DNA from 2 places in the Streptomyces sp. NPDC005963 genome. Region 2 is predicted to be linked to the other one. Evidence: riboswitches for the same ligand, from Rfam matches in the RefSeq annotation. Region 2 holds a riboswitch; the other holds the start of a gene.
The links. Region 2 has a riboswitch for S-adenosylmethionine ahead of ABZ348_RS09505 (aminotransferase class V-fold PLP-dependent enzyme). Riboswitches for the same ligand answer to the same signal wherever they lie in the genome.

Region 1: it holds a riboswitch for S-adenosylmethionine, as region 2 does, so the genes downstream of both, thrC (threonine synthase) here and ABZ348_RS09505 (aminotransferase class V-fold PLP-dependent enzyme) in region 2, are expected to answer to the same signal.

What each region holds. Positions count from the first base shown of each region.
Region 1 covers NZ_JBEXVD010000036.1:52,651-62,098, forward strand. The annotation lists gene ABZ348_RS31795 (alpha/beta fold hydrolase) at 1-659, opposite strand, end outside; gene groL (chaperonin GroEL) at 1,047-2,669, opposite strand; gene ABZ348_RS31805 (cold-shock protein) at 3,445-3,648, opposite strand; gene ABZ348_RS31810 (MoaD/ThiS family protein) at 4,085-4,360, opposite strand; gene thrC (threonine synthase) at 4,396-5,679, opposite strand; SAM riboswitch class I at 5,697-5,918, opposite strand; gene ABZ348_RS31820 (glucosyl-3-phosphoglycerate synthase) at 6,086-7,030, shown strand; gene ABZ348_RS31825 (hypothetical protein) at 7,069-7,266, shown strand; gene ABZ348_RS31830 (trehalose-6-phosphate synthase) at 7,907-9,316, shown strand; gene otsB (trehalose-phosphatase) at 9,324-9,448, opposite strand, start outside.
Region 2 covers NZ_JBEXVD010000004.1:362,391-371,838, reverse strand. The annotation lists gene ABZ348_RS09515 (cytochrome bc complex cytochrome b subunit) at 1-1,292, shown strand, start outside; gene trpD (anthranilate phosphoribosyltransferase) at 1,417-2,481, shown strand; SAM riboswitch class IV at 2,608-2,725, shown strand; gene ABZ348_RS09505 (aminotransferase class V-fold PLP-dependent enzyme) at 2,933-4,336, shown strand; gene ABZ348_RS09500 (glycerate kinase) at 4,279-5,502, opposite strand; gene ABZ348_RS09495 (SLC13 family permease) at 5,538-6,950, opposite strand; gene ABZ348_RS09490 (response regulator transcription factor) at 7,174-7,836, opposite strand; gene ABZ348_RS09485 (ATP-binding protein) at 7,833-9,293, opposite strand; gene ABZ348_RS09480 (small secreted hydrophilic protein) at 9,283-9,448, opposite strand, start outside.

The DNA.
Region 1 (9,448 bases), on a different contig from region 2:
TGGCTGTAGACGGCGCCCAGATAGGTGCCGTACGAGTAGCCCAGGTAGGAGATCTTCTTCTCACCGAGGACGGATCGGATGACGTCCATGTCCCGGGCGGTGTTGCGGGTGGTGAAGTGCGGGAGCTTGTCACCCGCCTTCTTGCGGCACTTGTCCGCGATCCCGCGTGCCCAGGAGACGTCCTTGCTGAACGTGGCCGCCTTGTAGGGGCGCGGCCATTCGAAGTCCTTGTTGGTGAGGCCGCAGCTGACGGGCGAACTGTGGTTCACGCCCCGCGGGTCGAAGCCGATCAGGTCGTACCGGTCGCGGACCGACTTGGGCAGCATCCCCATCATGTCGTACGGCATGTAGAGGCCGGAGCCGCCGGGGCCACCCGGGTTGAAGAACAGCACGCCGCGGCGCTTGGCCGCGGTGCTGGTCTTCATCCGGGATATCGCCACCTCGGTCTTCTTGCCGGTCGGCTTCTTGTAGTCGAGGGGCACCTTGATCTTGGCGCACTGGAGTGTGGCCGGAAGATCGGGGACGCAGCGCTTCCAGGTGGGCTTCTGCTGGGTGTACTGGGCCAGCGGCTGGGCGGCTGCGGGTGATGCGGCGAGACCGGGGGCGAGTGTCGCCATGACGCTCACGGCGAGCAGGGGCACCAGTCGTCGTCTTTGCACGTGGGGATTCCTTCCGGCATATGCAGGTGACATGACGACACTGCCGTGTGGGATCGACCGGGGAATCCATCGCTCAGATGGGCTTGAATCCATCTCTGGTCGGACAACCGATTCCTGTTCTCCTCCTATGGCTGTAGAACGGGAACGGGTCGTTCCGGAGCAGGAGTTGGGCGGGGAGGGGCGAAGCGGGTCCCGGCCGGAACACACTCGGCCCCGTCTTGGAACGGCGTACCGGACCATCTACGGAGGAATCACCCTTGGAATCGATGGCCGGGGGCTGGGGAACTCCATCTGCCGGCGACCGCCGCGGGCACGCCGAAGGGCGGCACCCCCTGGGAGTTGGGGTACCGCCCTTCGTATGTGCAGGGCTACCGATCCTTGGGAGGATCAGAAGTCCATGTCACCGCCGGGCATGCCACCGGGAGCACCGGCGGACGCCTTCTCGGGCTTGTCAGCGATGACAGCCTCGGTGGTGAGGAACAGCGCGGCGATCGACGCGGCGTTCTGAAGCGCCGAGCGGGTCACCTTCGCCGGGTCGAGGATGCCCTCGGCGATCATGTCCACGTACTCACCGGTCGCGGCGTTGAGGCCGTGACCCGGGGTGAGGTTGCGCACCTTCTCGACGACGACGCCACCCTCAAGGCCGGCGTTGACGGCGATCTGCTTCAGCGGGGCCTCCAGGGCCAGGCGCACGGCGTTGGCGCCGGTCGCCTCGTCGCCCACGAGGTCCAGCTTCTCGAAGACCGAGGTGGCCTGGAGCAGGGCCACGCCGCCACCGGCGACGATGCCCTCCTCGACGGCCGCCTTCGCGTTGCGAACGGCGTCCTCGATGCGGTGCTTGCGCTCCTTGAGCTCGACCTCGGTCGCGGCACCGGCCTTGATGACGGCCACGCCGCCGGCCAGCTTCGCCAGGCGCTCCTGGAGCTTCTCGCGGTCGTAGTCGGAGTCGGAGCTCTCGATCTCGGCGCGGATCTGGTTGACCCGACCGGCGACCTGGTCGCTCTCACCGGCACCGTCGACGATGGTGGTCTCGTCCTTGGTGATGACGACCTTGCGGGCGTTGCCCAGCAGGTCGAGACCGGTGTTCTCCAGCTTGAGGCCGACCTCTTCCGAGATGACCGTGCCGCCGGTGAGGATGGCGATGTCGTTCAGCATGGCCTTGCGGCGGTCGCCGAAGCCCGGAGCCTTGACGGCCACGGACTTGAAGACACCCTTGATCTTGTTGACCAGGAGGGTGGAGAGGGCCTCGCCCTCGACGTCCTCAGCGATGATCAGCAGCGGCTTGCCGGACTGCATGACCTTCTCCAGGAGCGGCAGCAGGTCCTTCACGCTGGCGATCTTGGAGTTGACGATCAGGATGTACGGGTCGTCCAGGGACGCCTCCATACGCTCCATGTCGGTGGCGAAGTACGCCGAGATGTAGCCCTTGTCGAAGCGCATGCCTTCGGTGAGCTCCAGCTCCAGACCGAAGGTCTGGGACTCCTCGACGGTGATGACGCCTTCCTTGCCGACCTTGTCCATGGCCTCGGCGATGAGCTCGCCGATCTGGGTGTCAGCGGCGGAGATGGAGGCGGTCGAAGCGATCTGCTCCTTGGTCTCCACGTCCTTGGCCTGCTCAAGGAGGGCACCGGAGACGGCCTCGACGGCCTTCTCGATACCGCGCTTGAGGGCCATGGGGTTGGCACCGGCCGCGACGTTGCGCAGCCCCTCGCGCACGAGCGCCTGAGCGAGAACGGTGGCGGTGGTCGTTCCGTCGCCAGCGACGTCATCCGTCTTCTTGGCGACTTCCTTGACCAGCTCGGCGCCGATCTTCTCGTACGGGTCCTCCAGCTCGATCTCCTTGGCGATGGAAACACCATCGTTGGTGATCGTGGGCGCGCCCCACTTCTTCTCAAGGACGACGTTGCGGCCCTTGGGACCGAGGGTGACCTTGACGGCGTCGGCGAGCTGGTTCATCCCGCGCTCAAGGCCGCGCCGTGCCTCCTCGTCGAACGCGATGATCTTTGCCATGTGAAGTGTCCTCCACGGACTGGGTGGGAAGCTCTGGGGGACCGCGCTGGCGCCCGCGACGGACGGCCTGCCAGCCGGATGGTTTTCTGTACCGTCCGGCTTGCGGGCCTCACCGACCCGGTCCTTCTTTTTGTCACTCTCACCCGGAGAGTGCTAACGCCAATGATTAGCACTCGCCCCCTTCGAGTGCAAGCGCCTTCGAGAGAACCACCCCCCGCGCGACCCCCACGAAATCAGCCGCACGCGGGGTGCCCGTCGCCGTATGCGCCCTGGTGGTACGGGGTGTCGCAGCGGAGCACAGGGGGCGCGGAAACCTTGTGCGACGGGAGTTCGGCGATGGCCGGGTGATGGCGCACGGCCGTTCCCCTCGCCGCCGGGACACCTCGTCCGACGGCCATCACCGGCCCCATCGATGCGCCGCGGATGCCGGTGTGCCCGACCCGAGGAACGGGTGGGAGGGAACGCGGCAGGGGTCCTCGACAGGGGCGCGGGCAGTACGTCAGCGAGCGTCTCGGGCGCGGGCGCCGGCAGCTGCCGCCGGGGGCTCGATGCTGCCGCCGGGAGATGCCGTGCGGGGATGCCGTGCAGATGCAAAGACCACCGGGGTGTCGTGCGGATGCCGCGAAACCCTCGGGCGCGGCCTCGGGCGCGGGCCTCGGGCGCGGGCCTCGGGCGCGGGCACGCACATGGGGTCCACACCCCCCGGCGGGATGTGGACCCCATGTACATATAGATGAGCGCGTCGGTGGCCGATCGCGTCGCAGATGCCGCGGAGTCAGACCGCGAGCTTGACCATGTCCGCCTGCGGACCCTTCTGCCCCTGCGAGATCTCGAACTCGACTCGCTGACCCTCCTCCAGGGTGCGGTAGCCGTCCATCTGAATCGCGCTGTAGTGGACGAAAACATCCGCACCACCGTCGACCGCGATGAAGCCGTAGCCCTTCTCCGCGTTGAACCACTTGACGGTGCCCTGAGCCATGCCTAACTCCCCTATTACTGGCCCTTGCGCAGGACCGCACTTCGCGGACCCGGGTCAGACCTCACCTGTTTCTGTTTTCCCCGCCGGAGTGGCGAGGAGACTTCATAGGCGTGCGCCGGAACGCGTCGACCGCGGCTGAATGTATCTGCCCAACTGCCCTCTGCAACAGGTCAATCGGACGACAATTCGCAGGCTCAGCTAACGGGAAATTGATATGAATTCAAGAAATTCCGGGGCAAGTCGGGCCCGACAAAAAAGACTTATGCGACAAAGCTTCGACGCACATTGGCTGTTTCTTATCGGACCCGGGGCGCATTCTGTTACTCGGCTGACGGAAGCAGCGGAGGGGCCTTCCCCAACTGTATCGCGCTCAACCATGCAGAATTGCCCCCTCCGTTTCTCTCACGGAGGGGGCAATTGAAATGACGTTGCGTAATTAGCCACCGGCCACGGCGGGGATGATGGAGATGCCCGCACCGTCCGGGGTCGCCGTCTCCAGGCCCTGCTCGAAGCGGACGTCGTCGTCGTTCACGTAGACGTTGACGAACCGGCGCAGCTTGCCCTGGTCGTCCAGGACGCGGGCTGCGATGCCCGTGTGGTTCTTCTCCAGGTCGGCGATCACCTCGGAGAGGGTCGCACCCTCGGCCGGGACCTCGGACTTGCCGCCCGTGTAGGTGCGCAGAATGGTCGGGATGCGGACGTTGACGCTCATCTTCGGGTCTCCCAGTGATCCGTTGGTCAGTTGGCTCAGTTGGCCAGGCCGGCGGCGCGGAAGGCGTCCAGGCTCGGGCGGATGGTCGCCGAGGGGCCGGTGGTCGGAGCGACGGCGTCCAGGGTCTTGAGACCGTCACCGGTGTTGAGGACGACCGTGGTGAGCGAGGGGTCGAGCACACCGCTGTCGATGAGCTTGCGCGTCACTCCGACGGTCACGCCGCCCGCGGTCTCCGCGAAGATGCCCTCGGTACGGGCCAGCAGCTTGATCGCGTCCACGATCTGCTCGTCGTTGACGTCCTCCACGGCACCGCCCGTACGACGGGCGATGTCCAGGACGTACGGTCCGTCGGCGGGGTTGCCGATCGCCAGGGACTTGGCGATGGTGTCGGGCTTCACCGGGCGCACCACATCGTGCCCCGCCTTGAAGGCGGCGGACACCGGGGAGCAGCCCTCGGCCTGTGCACCGAAGATCTTGTACGGGCGGTCCTCGACGAGCCCGAGCTTGATCAGCTCCTGGAACCCCTTGTCGATCTTGGTCAGCTGGGAGCCGGACGCGATCGGAATCACAATCTGGTCGGGGAGGCGCCAGCCGAGCTGTTCGCAGATCTCGTACGCGAGGGTCTTGGAACCCTCGCCGTAGTACGGGCGGAGGTTGACGTTGACGAAGCCCCAGCCCTCGCCGAGCGGGTCGCCGATCAGCTCGGAGCAGAAGCGGTTGACGTCGTCGTAGTTGCCCTCGATGCCGACCAGCTCACCGCCGTACACCGCGGCCATGACGACCTTGCCCTGCTCCAGGTCGTGCGGGATGAAGACGCAGGAGCGCAGACCGGCACGGGCCGCTGCGGCGCCGACCGCACCCGCCAGGTTGCCGGTGGAGGAGCACGACAGCGTGGTGAAGCCGAAGGCGCGGGCGGCCTCCACGGCGATGGCGACGACCCGGTCCTTGAAGGAGTGGGTCGGGTTGCCGGAGTCGTCCTTGATGTGGAGCGAGCCGGTCACACCGAGTTCGCGGGCGAGGTTGTCGGCCTTCACCAGCTTGGTGAAGCCGGGGTTGAGATTGGGCTTGTCCGCCACGTCGGCGGGGACGGGCAGCAGGGGGGCGTACCGCCAGATGCTGTCCGGGCCCGCTTCGATCCGCTTGCGCAGCCCCTCCGGGTCGCCGACCGGAAGCTCATAGGCGACTTCCAGCGGGCCGAAGCACGAGGCACAGGCGAAGATCGGGCCGAGTTCGAAACGCTCTCCGCACTCGCGACAGGAAAGCGCTGCGGCGGGTCCGAGGTCGAGCGTGGTGGTGTCTGCGACAGTCTGCACAGCCATGGAGGCGAGGCCCTTTCTCCTCATCTTCCTCATGACGCATTTCGCCATGAGACGGATTTGGCACCTTCCCGAGCCGGGAGCCTCGCGGCGCTGAATCGACTGCCTCACACGACGGACGGCTGCCGTACTGAACGTACGGAACCATCGGTGGCTGGCGGCGATTCTCAATGCGACGGAGACCGGCTGGAGGGTTGCCGGGGCTTCAACGGGCCGTGTCCCTCTGCCCCTCTGGATGAGCGGTATTCGATTGTTGATCATGTGGGGCGGTGGTCGCTCCACACCGGTGAACGCGTCACCCCGACGTGCGCCGGGCTTCAGCGTTGCTCAAGACTGTAACCGAACGCCCGGACTGTTGAGATAGTCGTCCGAACCGCGAGATGGATCACAAAGTGCAGGAGTGGCGAACGTGCTGGAAGAGGTGGAGCGCTGGCTGACCAGGCGTTCCTGGTCGGCAGCCGACCGCCCGCTGGCCCGGCTGATGGCGGCCAAACGCGCATCGGGAACCACCGTCAGCGTGGTCCTTCCCGCCCTGAACGAGGAGGCGACGGTCGGCGAGATCGCGACCGTCATCCGGCGTGAGCTGATGGAGTCGCTACCGCTCGTCGACGAACTGGTGGTGATCGACTCGGGCTCCACGGACCGTACGGCGGAGGTCGCGGCGGCGGCAGGGGCACGCGTGGTGCACCGGGACACCATCCTGCCGCGGATCCCGGCGGTGGCCGGCAAGGGCGAGGTGCTCTGGCGCTCCCTGATGGTGACGCGCGGTGACATCGTCTGCTTCGTGGACGCAGACCTCAGGGACTTCTCCGCGGACTTTGTGTCCGGGATCGTGGGCCCGCTGCTGACCGAACCCGAGGTGCACTTCGTCAAGGCGATGTACGACCGTCCACTCGGCGAGCTCGCAGGTCAGGGCGGCCGGGTGACGGAACTGGTGGCCCGGCCGCTACTGAATCTGCACTGGCCGGCGCTGGCCGGGTTCGTCCAGCCGCTCGGCGGCGAGTACGCGGCACGGCGCTCCCTGCTGGAGCGGCTGCCCTTCCCCGTCGGTTACGGGGTGGAACTGGGACTCCTGGTGGACGCGCTGCACACGGTGGGGCTCGACAGCCTGGCGCAGGTGGACGTCGGCTCCCGCAAACACCGCCACCAGGACGGCCAGGCACTCGGCCGCATGGCGGCGACGATCTATCGAACGGCCCAACTGCGCCTGTCGCGTGGGCACTTGGTACGGCCGGCACTGACCCAGTTCGAACGGGGCGAGGAGGGGTTCGTGCCGCGGACCCATCCGGTGGACACGGAGGAACGTCCGCCGATGCGCGAGATCGGTGAGTATGCGGCGCGTCGCGCCGCATAGCAATGACTCGCACCTCTTTTTTGATGACTATCCTATTTATGAACTTTGGACGTCATGCGCTGAGAGGTACCGGAATTTTCGTCATCGTCGTCGCCCTCGTGGGAGCCGCCGCCCCCACGACCCCGGCGAGCAACCCCGCCACCGAGCGCCTATGGCTCCTGGGCGGGCTGGCGTTGAGCCTCACGGCGGCCGGGGTGGTGGCGGTGGCGGCGGCACGGGGGCGGCGCAAGGGGTGAGGGCTTCGCTCATTCGGGTGGGGCCCGTCTGTTGGGTTCCGCCTTGGGGGGGGTGGCTTGTTCCGGGTGGGGCTTGTTCGTTGGTTCTGCCTCGGGGGGTTGGGGGTTCCGTCCTCAAGCGCCGGACGGGCTGGGAGGGCTCGGGTTCGGGGTGCTGGGCTTTGGGGGGTCCGGGTGCGGGTCTGGGTGGGGTGCGGGTGGTGGGGGTGCTTTCGGGCGTGACTCCTCACCGTCGGCGGCCCGAAGCTGATCCGTTGGTTTCAGCTCTGGATGCCGCCAACGCTTCCGGGGACACCCCCTGCGCGCCCCCAGAACACCAGCCAACAGGCTTCGGGGCCCTCGACCCGATCCACGGGTGCAGGTTCGGGCGGGGTGTCAGGCCGTCGATCAGGGTTGCGGCACCTCGGCCGAATTCGCGAGCTGGGCTTCGGGTGGGGGTAGTGCGTCAATCAGGGCTCCGGTGCCTTGGTCGAAGCGCGAGCTGGGCTTCGGGTGGGGGCAGGGCATCGGTCGAGAGGTCGGGGGATTGGCGGGGAGTCGTAGTAGTGGGTAGTGCGGAGATTGAGCCAGTTGTGGTGTGGGAGGGGCCTTGAGGGCGAACGCACGTTTGGGGGTTTGCGGGACGGGCTAGGTTCGCGACATGGTCTCCGAGCACTCAGCTGCCCAGATCCTCGTCGCGTCGAACCGCGGCCCCATCTCCTACACCGTCCGGGACGACGGGACCCTCGACTCGCGGCGCGGAGGCGGTGGTCTGGTTTCCGGGCTCTCCGCCATCGGATCGGAGGCGGACGCCCTCTGGGTGTGCTCGGCCCTCGGTGACGGCGATCGGGAGGCCGTGCGTCGCGGCGTCGGCGAGCCGGGCGTCCTCATGCTCGACATCGACGCGGGCATCCATCACGACGCGTACAACGGCATCGCCAACTCCGTGCTCTGGTTCATCAACCACATGCTCTACCAGACCCCGTTGGAGCCCGTCTTCGACCTGGAGTTCCGCCGGCAGTGGGGCGCGTACGAGCAGTACAACCGGGCCTTCGCACAGGCGCTGGCCGACCGTGCGGGTGAAGGTGCCGCGGTCCTGGTGCAGGACTACCATCTGGCGCTGGTCCCCGGGATGCTCCGCGCCCTGCGTCCCGATCTGAAGATCGGCCACTTCTCGCACACCCCCTGGGCCCCGGTGGACTACTTCCGGCTGCTGCCCGACGACATCTCGCGCCAGTTGCTGCGCGGGCTGCTCGGCGCCGATCGGACCTGTTTCCTGACCCGTCGTTGGGCGGACGCGTTCGCGCAGTGCTGTACGGAGTTGCTGGGAGCCGAGTCGCTCAAGGGCACCGACATCGGAGTGCACGGGCTCGGCGCGGACGCGGATTTCCTGCGCGAGCGTGCGCACCGACCCGACGTGGAGGAGCGCCTGTCCGACCTCCGGCAGCAGATCGGCCCGGACGGAACGGACCGCAAGACCATCGTGCGCGTCGACCGCACCGAGCTGTCCAAGAACATCGTCCGCGGCCTCCTGGCCTATCGGGAACTGCTGAGCACCCGGAGCGAATGGCGCGAGCGCGTGGTGCACGTGGCGTTCGCGTACCCCTCCCGTCAGGATCTGGCGGTCTACCGCGACTACACGGCGGAGGTCCAGCGGGTCGCCGATGCGATCAACGCCGAGTTCGGGACCGAGGGCTGGAGTCCCGTCGTCCTGCACGTGAAGGACGACTTCGCGCGTTCCCTGGCCGCGTACCGCTTGGCCGACGTGGCACTGGTCAACCCCATTCGCGATGGTATGAACCTGGTCGCCAAGGAGATCCCGGTGGTGTCGGAGGCGGGTTGCGCCCTGGTGCTGTCCCGGGAGGCGGGTGCCCATGAGGAGCTCGGGGAGGACGCGATCACGGTCAATCCCTATGACGTGACCGCCACGGCGGAAGCGCTGCACGAGGCCCTGACCATGCCCGTCGCCGAGCGCTCCCGCCGTAGTGCACGACTGGCCGCCGCTGCGACGGCACTGCCACCGCAGCGGTGGTTCCTCGACCAGTTGAACGCCTTGCGCGAGCAGCGCTGACCCGCTGCTACAGGCTCTTCGCCAGGGCAGCGAGGAAGTCGACGACCGCGGCCGGTCCTGGCAGCAGGAGGTCCGCGCGTTCGGCCAGTTCGGGGACCTCCGCACTGCCGCTGCACACGAGCAGCCCGGGCA
Region 2 (9,448 bases):
AGATGCACCACTGGGCCGCGCTGATCTTCGTCGCGGCGATGATGGTCCACATGATGCGCGTCTTCTTCACGGGCGCGTACCGCAAGCCGCGTGAGATCAACTGGCTGTTCGGCTTCCTGCTGCTCGTCCTCGGCATGTTCACCGGTTTCACCGGTTACTCGCTGCCGGACGACCTGCTCTCCGGCACCGGTGTCCGCTTCACCCAGGGCGCCATCCTGTCCGTACCGGTCGTCGGCACGTACATCTCGATGTTCCTGTTCGGCGGGGAGTTCCCAGGTCACGACTTTGTGGCCCGGTTCTACTCGATCCACATCCTGCTGCTACCCGGCATCATGCTCGGACTGCTCGTGGGCCACTTGATCCTCGTCGTGTACCACAAGCACACCCAGTACGCGGGTCCCGGCCGGACCGAGAAGAACGTCGTCGGCATGCCGCTGCTGCCCGTCTACATGGCGAAGGCCGGAGGCTTCTTCTTCCTGGTCTTCGGTGTGATCTCGGCGGTCGCCGCGGTGGCGACGCTCAACCCGATCTGGGCACTCGGCCCCTACCGTGCCGACCTGGTCTCCACCGGAGCCCAACCGGACTGGTACATGGGCTTCGCCGAAGGTCTGGTCCGAGTGATGCCCGGCTGGGAGATCAACGCCTGGGGCCACACACTGGCGCTCGGCGTGATGGTTCCGCTGCTGGTCTTCCCACTCGTACTGGGCGCGATCGCGCTGTATCCGTTCATCGAGTCGTGGGTCACCGGCGACAAGCGCGAGCACCACATCCTGGACCGTCCGCGCAACACGCCGACCCGCACCGGCTTCGGCGTGGCCTGGCTGACGGCGTACTTCATCATGCTCATCGGTGGCGGCAACGACATCGTGGCCACGCACTTCAACCTGTCGATCAACACGATCACCTGGTTCGTCCGGATCTTCTTCTTCGTCGGACCGGTCCTCGCGTTCATCGCCACGAAGCGCATCTGTCTCGGTCTTCAGCGCCGCGACCGCGACAAGGTGCTGCACGGTCGGGAGACCGGCATCATCAAGCGCCTGCCGCACGGTGAGTTCATCGAGGTGCACGAGCCGCTCAGCCAGGGCCAGCTGTACACGCTCACCTCGCACGAGCAGTACGAGCCCCTGGACGCCGGCCCGACGGTCGACGAGAACGGCGTCGAGCGCAAGGTCGGCCCGACCCAGCGGCTCAAGGTCAGCCTCAGCAAGGGCTTCTACGGCGAGGGGAACCAGATCCCGAAGCCGACCGCCGAGGAGTACAAGGAGATCACGAGCGGCCACGGCCACCACTGATCATCCGCATCTGTTGATCGCCACAGCAGGAGCCCCGTCCAATGATTGGACGGGGCTCTTTGCCGTTCCCGGCGCTGGATAGGGTGGGTCGTATCCATTCAGCCCGTGGACCCTGGAGCGGACCATGAACGTTGTGACCCCGGTTGGCGGCGACAGCGTGGCGGACCTCTCCTGGCCCGTCGTGCTGAACGCCCTCCTCGACAACCGTGACCTCAGTGCCCGCGCCACCGCCTGGGCCATGGACCGCATCCTCAGCGGCGAGGCCACCCATGTGCAGATCGCCGGCCTCGCGGTCGCCCTGCGCGCCAAGGGCGAGACCGTCGAGGAGATCTCCGGCCTCGTGCGGACCATGTACGAGCACGCCCATCTCATCGAGGTGCCCGGCCCGTGCGTCGACATCGTCGGCACCGGCGGCGATGGCGCCAAGACGGTGAACATCTCCACCATGTCCGCGATTGTCGTCGCGGGCGCCGGGGTCAAGGTCGTCAAGCACGGCAACCGCGCGGCGTCGAGCGCCTCCGGGGCCTCGGACGTCCTGGAGAAGCTCGGGGTGAACCTGGAGCTGACCCCGCAGCGCGTCGCGGAGGTCGCCGAGGAGGCGGGCATCACCTTCTGCTTCGCGGTGAAGTTCCACCCGGCCCTGCGGCACGTCGGCGTGGCCCGCAAGGAACTCGGTATCCGTACGGTGTTCAACTTCCTGGGGCCCTTGACCAACCCCGCGCGGGTGATGGCCCAGGCCACCGGGGTCGCGGACGCCCGGATGGCTCCGATCATGGCCGGGGTGCTCGCCGAGCGCGGTGCGTCGGCGCTGGTGTTCCGCGGCGACGACGGCCTCGACGAACTGACGACGACCGCCACGTCCCGCGTCTGGGTGGTCCGGGACGGATCGGTCCACGAGGAGCGTTTCGACCCGCGGGACATCGGCATCGACCTGGTGCCGGTGGAGGCCCTGCGCGGTGCGGACGCCTCGTACAACGCGGATGTGGCCCGACGGCTGCTCAACGGCGAGACGGGTCCGATCCGGGATGCGGTCCTACTGAACTCCGCGGCGGCGCTGGTGGCGCAGTCGCCGGAGGAGGGGACGCTCAACGACCGGTTGGCGGCCGGGGTCGCCCGGGCGGCCGAGTCCATCGACTCCGGGGCCGCTCGTGCCGCGTTGGAGCGCTGGGTGGCCGCCAGCAACGGCTGAGACGGTGCTTCGCCCGGTGGGCGTGTCGGGAGCCCCGGCACGCCCCCACGGTGGCAACCTCCCCCGGGGCGTCCGGAATGCGGAACGGGTTGCGGTATCGCGAGACACTGGCATACCGTCTTCTCAGGTCATGAGTGACAGCGATTACGGCCCCGGCCCGCTGTCCGGCAACCCTCCGTCCGTGGCGGGGTGCCCCGGGTGAAGACCAGGCCGTGGGCAGCGAGGCCCGCGGCAAGCGCGGACCCCTGCGAACCCTGGGGTCCTGGTCCTCAAGGGAGCAGTCTCGTGAGCAAGCGAATGCGATAGGGCTCTTCGCCCCTCCTTCAGCACACCCTCCACGCGGCCACACCCGCGTGCTCTGAGGCAATCCCCGTACGACGAGGGCCCCTTCGCCCTGCCCGCGTACGGGTCATGAAGACATTCAGCCTGTCATCACCGGGGAGATTCCGTCATGTCCGCACGCCCGAACACCGCTGTCGCCGCTGCCACTTCCGCCACGGACACCGATCCCGCCTGTGCCGCCCCGCTCCCCGTGCTCGGACGGGACGTGACCGTTCCCCTCGTCACCGGGGGTGAAGTCACCTACGCCGCACTCGACTACGCCGCCAGCGCCCCCGCCCTCCAGCGCGTCTGGGACGACGTCGCCGCCTATGCGCCGTACTACGGCAGCGTCCACCGCGGCGCCGGATACCTCTCCCAACTCTCCACCGATCTGTTCGAGAACAGCCGCCGGACGGTCGCGGAGTTCCTCGACTGCCGCAGCGCCGACCAGGTCGTGTTCACCCGCTCCACCACCGACTCGCTCAACCTCCTCGCCTCCTGCCTGCCCGCCGACTGCCAGGTCTTCGTCTTCGAGACCGAGCACCACGCCTCGCTGCTGCCGTGGCAGGACGCACAGGTCACCTACCTCAACGCGCCCCGCACTCCCGACGAGGCCGTCGCCACCCTGGAGCGGGCCCTCGCCGACCGCGATCCCTACGGGCCCGCGCTGGTCTGCGTCACCGGGGCGTCCAATGTCACCGGTGAGCTCTGGCCGGTACGCGAGCTGACCGCAGCGGCCCACGCCCACGGTGCCCGGATCGTCCTCGACGCCGCCCAACTCGCCCCCCACCACCGTGTCTCCGTGAGCGAACTGGACGTGGACTGGGTCGCCTTCTCGGGCCACAAGCTCTACGCGCCCTTCGGCTCGGGCGTGCTCGCAGGTCGCGCCGACTGGCTCCAGGACGCCGAGCCCTACCTCGCGGGCGGCGGCGCGTCCCGGCAGGTCGCGCGCCGAGCGGACGGCGGAGTCGACGTCGAGTGGCACACCACCGCCGCCCGGCACGAGGCCGGCTCACCGAACGTGATCGGCGTCTACGCCATCGCCTCCGCCTGCAAGGCCCTCAGCGAAGAGGGCTTCGACCGCCTCGTCGCCCGGGAGCAGCGCCTCGTCGCCACGGTCCGCGCGGGTCTCGCCGAGGTGCCCGAGGTCAAGGTGCTCTCCCTGTTCGGGGACGAGGCGCCGCGGGTGGGCGTGATCTCCTTCGTCGTCCAGGGCTGGAACAGCTCCCACTTCGCCGCCGCGCTCTCCGCCGAGTACGGCATCGGGGTGCGCGACGGACTCTTCTGCGCGCATCCGCTGGTCCGCACCCTGCTGGGCAGCACCCCGCAGGAGCCGGGGGAGTGCGGCGCACCGGACGAGACCCCCGGCTCGTTGAACGCGATCCGGGTCAGCTTCGGCGCCGGCACCCCCGACGAGCACGTGGAGCGGTTCGTCGGAGCCGTCAAGGAACTCGTGCGCGACGGCGCCCGCTGGAACTACCGCACCGAGGACGGCCGCTGCGTTCCCGACAGGACCACCGCCCCCTCCGTCTGACCGTCGACGCCCGCCGACAGACGCGTCCCGATCAGTACCATCCGCAGGGCGCGTTCGGTGGCGTCGGTGAGGAACTCGCCGCCGCGGCCGAGCGCCTCCGTCAGACTGACCGGTGCCGGCAGGATGGAGCCGTACGCGTCGACGCCCACCGAACGCACCTGGTGTGCGCCCTCGCCGATGGTGCCGGCCAGGGCCAGCACTTCACGTCCGTACCGCTTGGCGCGCCTGGCGACCTCGGCCGGGACCTTGCCGCGCGGGGTCTGGTGGTCCAGTGCGCCTTCCGCGGTGATCACCAGATCGGCCCGGGCCAACCGCTCGTCGAGGTCGAGTTGGTCCAGGAGCACGTCGAAGCGGGGCAGGAGCCGGGCGCCCAGGGCGGCGAGCCCGGCGCCGAGCCCGCCGGAGGCTCCCGTGCCCGGTCCGCCGAAGAGGTCGTCCCGTACCCGGAAGTCACGGGTGAGGACGGTCGCCCAGTGCTCCAGACCGGCCGACAACTGCTCCACCTGTGTGGGGGTGGCGCCCTTCTGCGGGCCGAAGACGCGGGCGACGCCGCGCTCCCCGCAGAGCACGTTGAAGGGATTGCAGGCGACCCGGATCTCGGTGGCGGCCAGGCGCGGATCGAGCGCCGAGGTGTCGATCCGGTCGAGGCGGGCCAGTTCCCGGCCGCCGAGGGGGAGTTCCCTGCCGTCGACGTCGAGCAGCCGCGCCCCCAGGGCCTGGAGCGCGCCCGCGCCGCCGTCGCAGGTGCCGGAGTCCCCGCAGCCGACGAGGATGCGGCGGGCGCCCGTGTCGAGGGCGGCTCGGATCAACTCCCCGACGCCATAGGTGGTGGTGGCCCCGGGATCACGCAGATCACGCGGTACGAGGGAGAGTCCGGCGACGGCCGCCATCTCCACCACGGCCGTGCCCTCTCCGTCTCCGAGCAGGGCGAAGTGCGTCCCGATGCGCTCGCCCGTGGGTCCGGTTGCGGTCAGCCGCACCAGCCGCCCGCCCGACGAGGACGCCAGCGCCTCGGCGGTGCCCTCACCCCCGTCGACCAGCGGTATCAGATCGATCTCCGCATGGGGGACGACCCGGCGCACACCCGCCGCGATGGCGGTCGCTGCGGACTGGGCGGAGAGGGATTCCTTGAAGCCGCTGGGGGCGATGGCGAATCGGATCAACATGGGTGGCACTCCTTGAGGGTGAGGGCGAGGGTGCGTCAGCGGACCGGCACGCCGAGGAGCGGCCAGACGGCGACGGCGAAGAGGAGCACGAGGGCCGCGGTCATCGGCGCCAGCACGGCGGACATCCGCAGCAGGTCACGCGGGGTGTAGGTGGGGATGCCCGGGATCTCGGCGAAGAGGGTCACGGGCTTGGCCGATGCGGGCAGGGTGTGGCAGAAGCCCGCAGCGGCGGTGGAGGCGAGGGCCGCGGCCACCGGGTTGACGCCCGCCCCGATGGCGGCGGCGACCACCAGCGGCACCAGTACCGACGACCGGGCCGACCGGGATTGGAGCACCAGGTGCGCCAGTGTGGACACGGCCACCACGACGGCCAGGAACAGCCACGGAGGCAGGTCCAGGGGCACCCCGGAGACCAGCCACTGCGCGGCTCCGGAGTCGGCGAGCGCCAGACCCATGGCCATGGTCGCGGCCATGAACAGCAGCAGGGCCCACGGCACCGTCTTCAGGGCGTCCTTGAGCCGTACGGTGCCCAGCGCGGGGGAGGCGGCGACGACCGCGCCGATCAGGGCGACGACGGCGGGCGGCACGCGGTGGAGCGGCTCGCTGCACCACAGGGCGACGACGGTGGCCAACAGGACGGCGCACCGGGTCTCGGCCGCTTCCCACGGGCCGGTGACGGGTCGGTCGCTGTGTTCCTGGATCTCGTCGGCGGTGATGTGCACGGGCCCCTTGCGATCGGCGCGCCGGGTCGTGGTGAACAGGACGACCTCGGCCGCCAGATGGGAGGAGACGACGGCCAGGGGCAGTCCGAGCAGCAGCCATTCGGTGAAGCCGATGCGTTCGCCCGCGGCCTCCCACAGGACCGACACCGTGATCAGGTGGGCGCCGGCGCCGATCAGCGTGGCGACGGCGGACAACAGGATGACGGTGGGGAAGAGGAGCGCCAACATGACCACCAGGCGCTTGCGTTCCTGGAGCGCCTTGGCGAGCGCCAGGAAGACGGGCATGGCGAGCGCGGCCCGTCCCGAGGTCGCCGGCACGGCGAAGGCGGTGACCACGAGGGCTGCGGTCGTCAGGTGCACCAACTGCCGTACGCTGCGGGCCCCGCCGACCAGGAACGCCGCGGCCCGCCCGGCGAGCCCGGTCCTGGCCACGGCAGCGGCCAGGACGAAGGCGCAGATCAGCAGCCAGACCGTGTCGTCGCCCAGGGTGCCGAAGAGGGCATCGCTGGAGATCACGCCGGTGGCGGTGAGCGCGAGACCCGCGCCGAGGGCGATGTAGGTGTCGTCGATCGGGGTGCCGATCCAGGCGCAGGTCGCCAGGGCGAACACGGCGAGCGTGATGCGGGCGTCGCCGCTGAGCTCCGGGAAGTTGCCGGGCACGACGAGCAGGGCGCAGATGCTCAGGGCCACGCAGAGGGTTGCCGCTTGGCGCAGGTTCAGGGTCACGTCATCGAGACTCCGCCCGTGCGGTGAGCGCTTCATGAGCCCTTCATGAAAGGAACTTCACGGAGCGCCTCTCCTGACAGGATGCAGAAATGTGCAGGTCAGAAGAGTTCTCGGGTGGGGCGGGCGGGGCGTGCCGCGCTTGGAGGGGGGCGTGTGCCGCAGGCGGTGAACAGCACGAAGGGCACCCCGTCGGGGCGGGGTGCCCGGTGGGTGGCTGCGCCGGCTACTCCGGCAGTCGGTAGCCCATGCCGCGTACCGTCTCCACCCGGTCGGCGCCGAGCTTCTTGCGCAGCGCACGGACGTAGACGTCGACGATGTTGGAGCCCGGGTCGAAGTCGTAGCCCCAGACGTGGGACAGGATCTGTTCCCGGGACAGCACCTGTCCCGGGTGGCGCAGGAAGAGTTCCAGCAGGACGAACTCCCGGGCCGTCAGATCCACCAGCCGTTCGCCGGAACGTGCTCTGCGGGTGCGCAGGTCGAGGGTGAGTTCGCCGTTGCGCAGTACGGTCACCTCGGGGGCCCTGGCCGCCGTGCGCAGCCGGAGCCGGACCCGGGCCAGGAGTTCCTCGAACCTGAACGGCTTGGTCATCCAGTCGTCGGCGCCGCCTTCGAGGCCGGCCACCGTGTCGCGTACGGAGTCCCTCGCGGTGAGCACGATGACCGGTACCGACACCCGGGCCTCGCGGAGTTGGCGCAGCACGGTGAACCCGTCCTTGCCGGGCAGGCCGATGTCCAGGATGACGAGGTCGAAACCGCCGGTGATGGCGTAGTCGTAGGCGGCTTCCCCGTCGCCGACGACGCTGGTGGTGAATCCGTTGGCCCGCAGGCCCTTTTCGACGAAGGACGCGATGCGCTCCTCGTCCTCGACGATGAGGATGCGGTTCATCTGACGGCCTCCTTCAAGTCCTTCACTTCCCTCAGTTCGTGGAGCACGAGGACGAAGGTCGCCCCGCCGCCCTCGGTGGGGCGCAGTTCGACCCGGCCGCCGTGGCCCTCCGCTATGGCCTTCACGATGGCGAGGCCGAGTCCGGCGCCGGTGGCGCGCGATCCGCGACGGGCCGTGCCGCGGCGGAACCGTTCGAAGATCACTTCATGGTCCTGGGGCTGGACCCCGGGGCCGGTGTCGGCGACGTAGAGTTCGATGCCGTCCGCGCGGGCGCGCGAACCGATGCTCACGCGCTGCCCGGGGACGGTGTGCTGGACCGCGTTCTGGGCGAGTTGGACCATGGCCTGGGTGATCCGCTGCGAGTCCAAGTAGCCTTCGGCGTCCACCGTTCCGGCGAGCTTCCAGTCCCGGTCCCCGAGCGCGCGGGCCTTGACGAACACATCGGCGGTCAGCTCGCCGAGCTGGACCGGTTCGGGGGAGACGAAGTCGGGCCGTTCGGCCTTGGCGAGCAGGAGCAGGTCCTCCACGATCCGGCTCATCCGCTCCAACTCCTCCATCACGATCCGTACGGTCTCCTCCCGTTCGGCCGGATCGTCGCCCATCAGCTCCAGATGCCCGCGGACGATGGTGATGGGGGTGCGCAGTTCGTGTCCGGCGTCGTCGACGAACTCGCGTTGCGCGGCGAACGCCCGCTCCAGCCGGTCCAGCATGGCGTTGAAGGTCTCGGCGAGCGCCGCTATGTCGTCGCGGCCCTGGACGGGTATCCGCTGGGTCAGGTCCTGTTCGGTGAGTTGCGCGGCGGTCGTCCGCACCAGCCGTACCGGGCGCAGTATCCGGCCGGCGACCACCCAGCCGATGCCCGTGGTCATCAGCAGTGCCACCGAGGAGATGGCGATCAGCATGGTGAAGACGTTGCCGGCCTTCTGCTGCTCGCCCTCGGGGTGGAAGGCCACGACGAACGCGGCCGGTGGGAAGCCGGCGCTCGCACCGATCTCGACCTTCGCCCAGCGCACCTCGCCCTGTCGTCGGTGGAGGGTGCCGGTGGCTTTGGAGGACTCGAAGACGGTGGTCAGCGAGCGCGGGTCCTCAGCCAGGGGGTGGTCCACCCGTCCCTCCCGGAACTGCATCTTCCGGGCCGGTGACTGGCCGTCGCGGCCGACCAGGCCCAGCAGTTCCTCGTCGGGGTCGGCGTACTGGCGCTCCAGGAAGAGTTTCAGGAGCGGTTCGGGATCGGTGAACCGCTGGCCGGTCAGCGGGTCGACGCCGTTGCGCGCGAGATTGGCGAACTCCTCCGCCTCCTGCGCGAGCAGATTGTCGATCCGGTGGTCCACGTCCCGCAGGAGGACGGAGCGGGTGGCGGCGGCGACCGCGGTCAGTGCCACCGCCATGACGACGATCAGCCAGAGGAGGATGCGCAGCCGGGCGGAGACCCAGGGGCGTCCGGAATCAGCCGTCATCACCGAAGTCGTCGCCGCCCGGGCCGTCGTCACCCTGCCCGCCCTGCTCATTGCCGTCGTCCTGGTTGTCGTCGCCCGAGGGGCTCCGGCTGACCGTGGGGCTCTCGCCGACCGGAGGCGGCGAGACCGTCTCGTCACTGGGGGCCGAGGGGGCG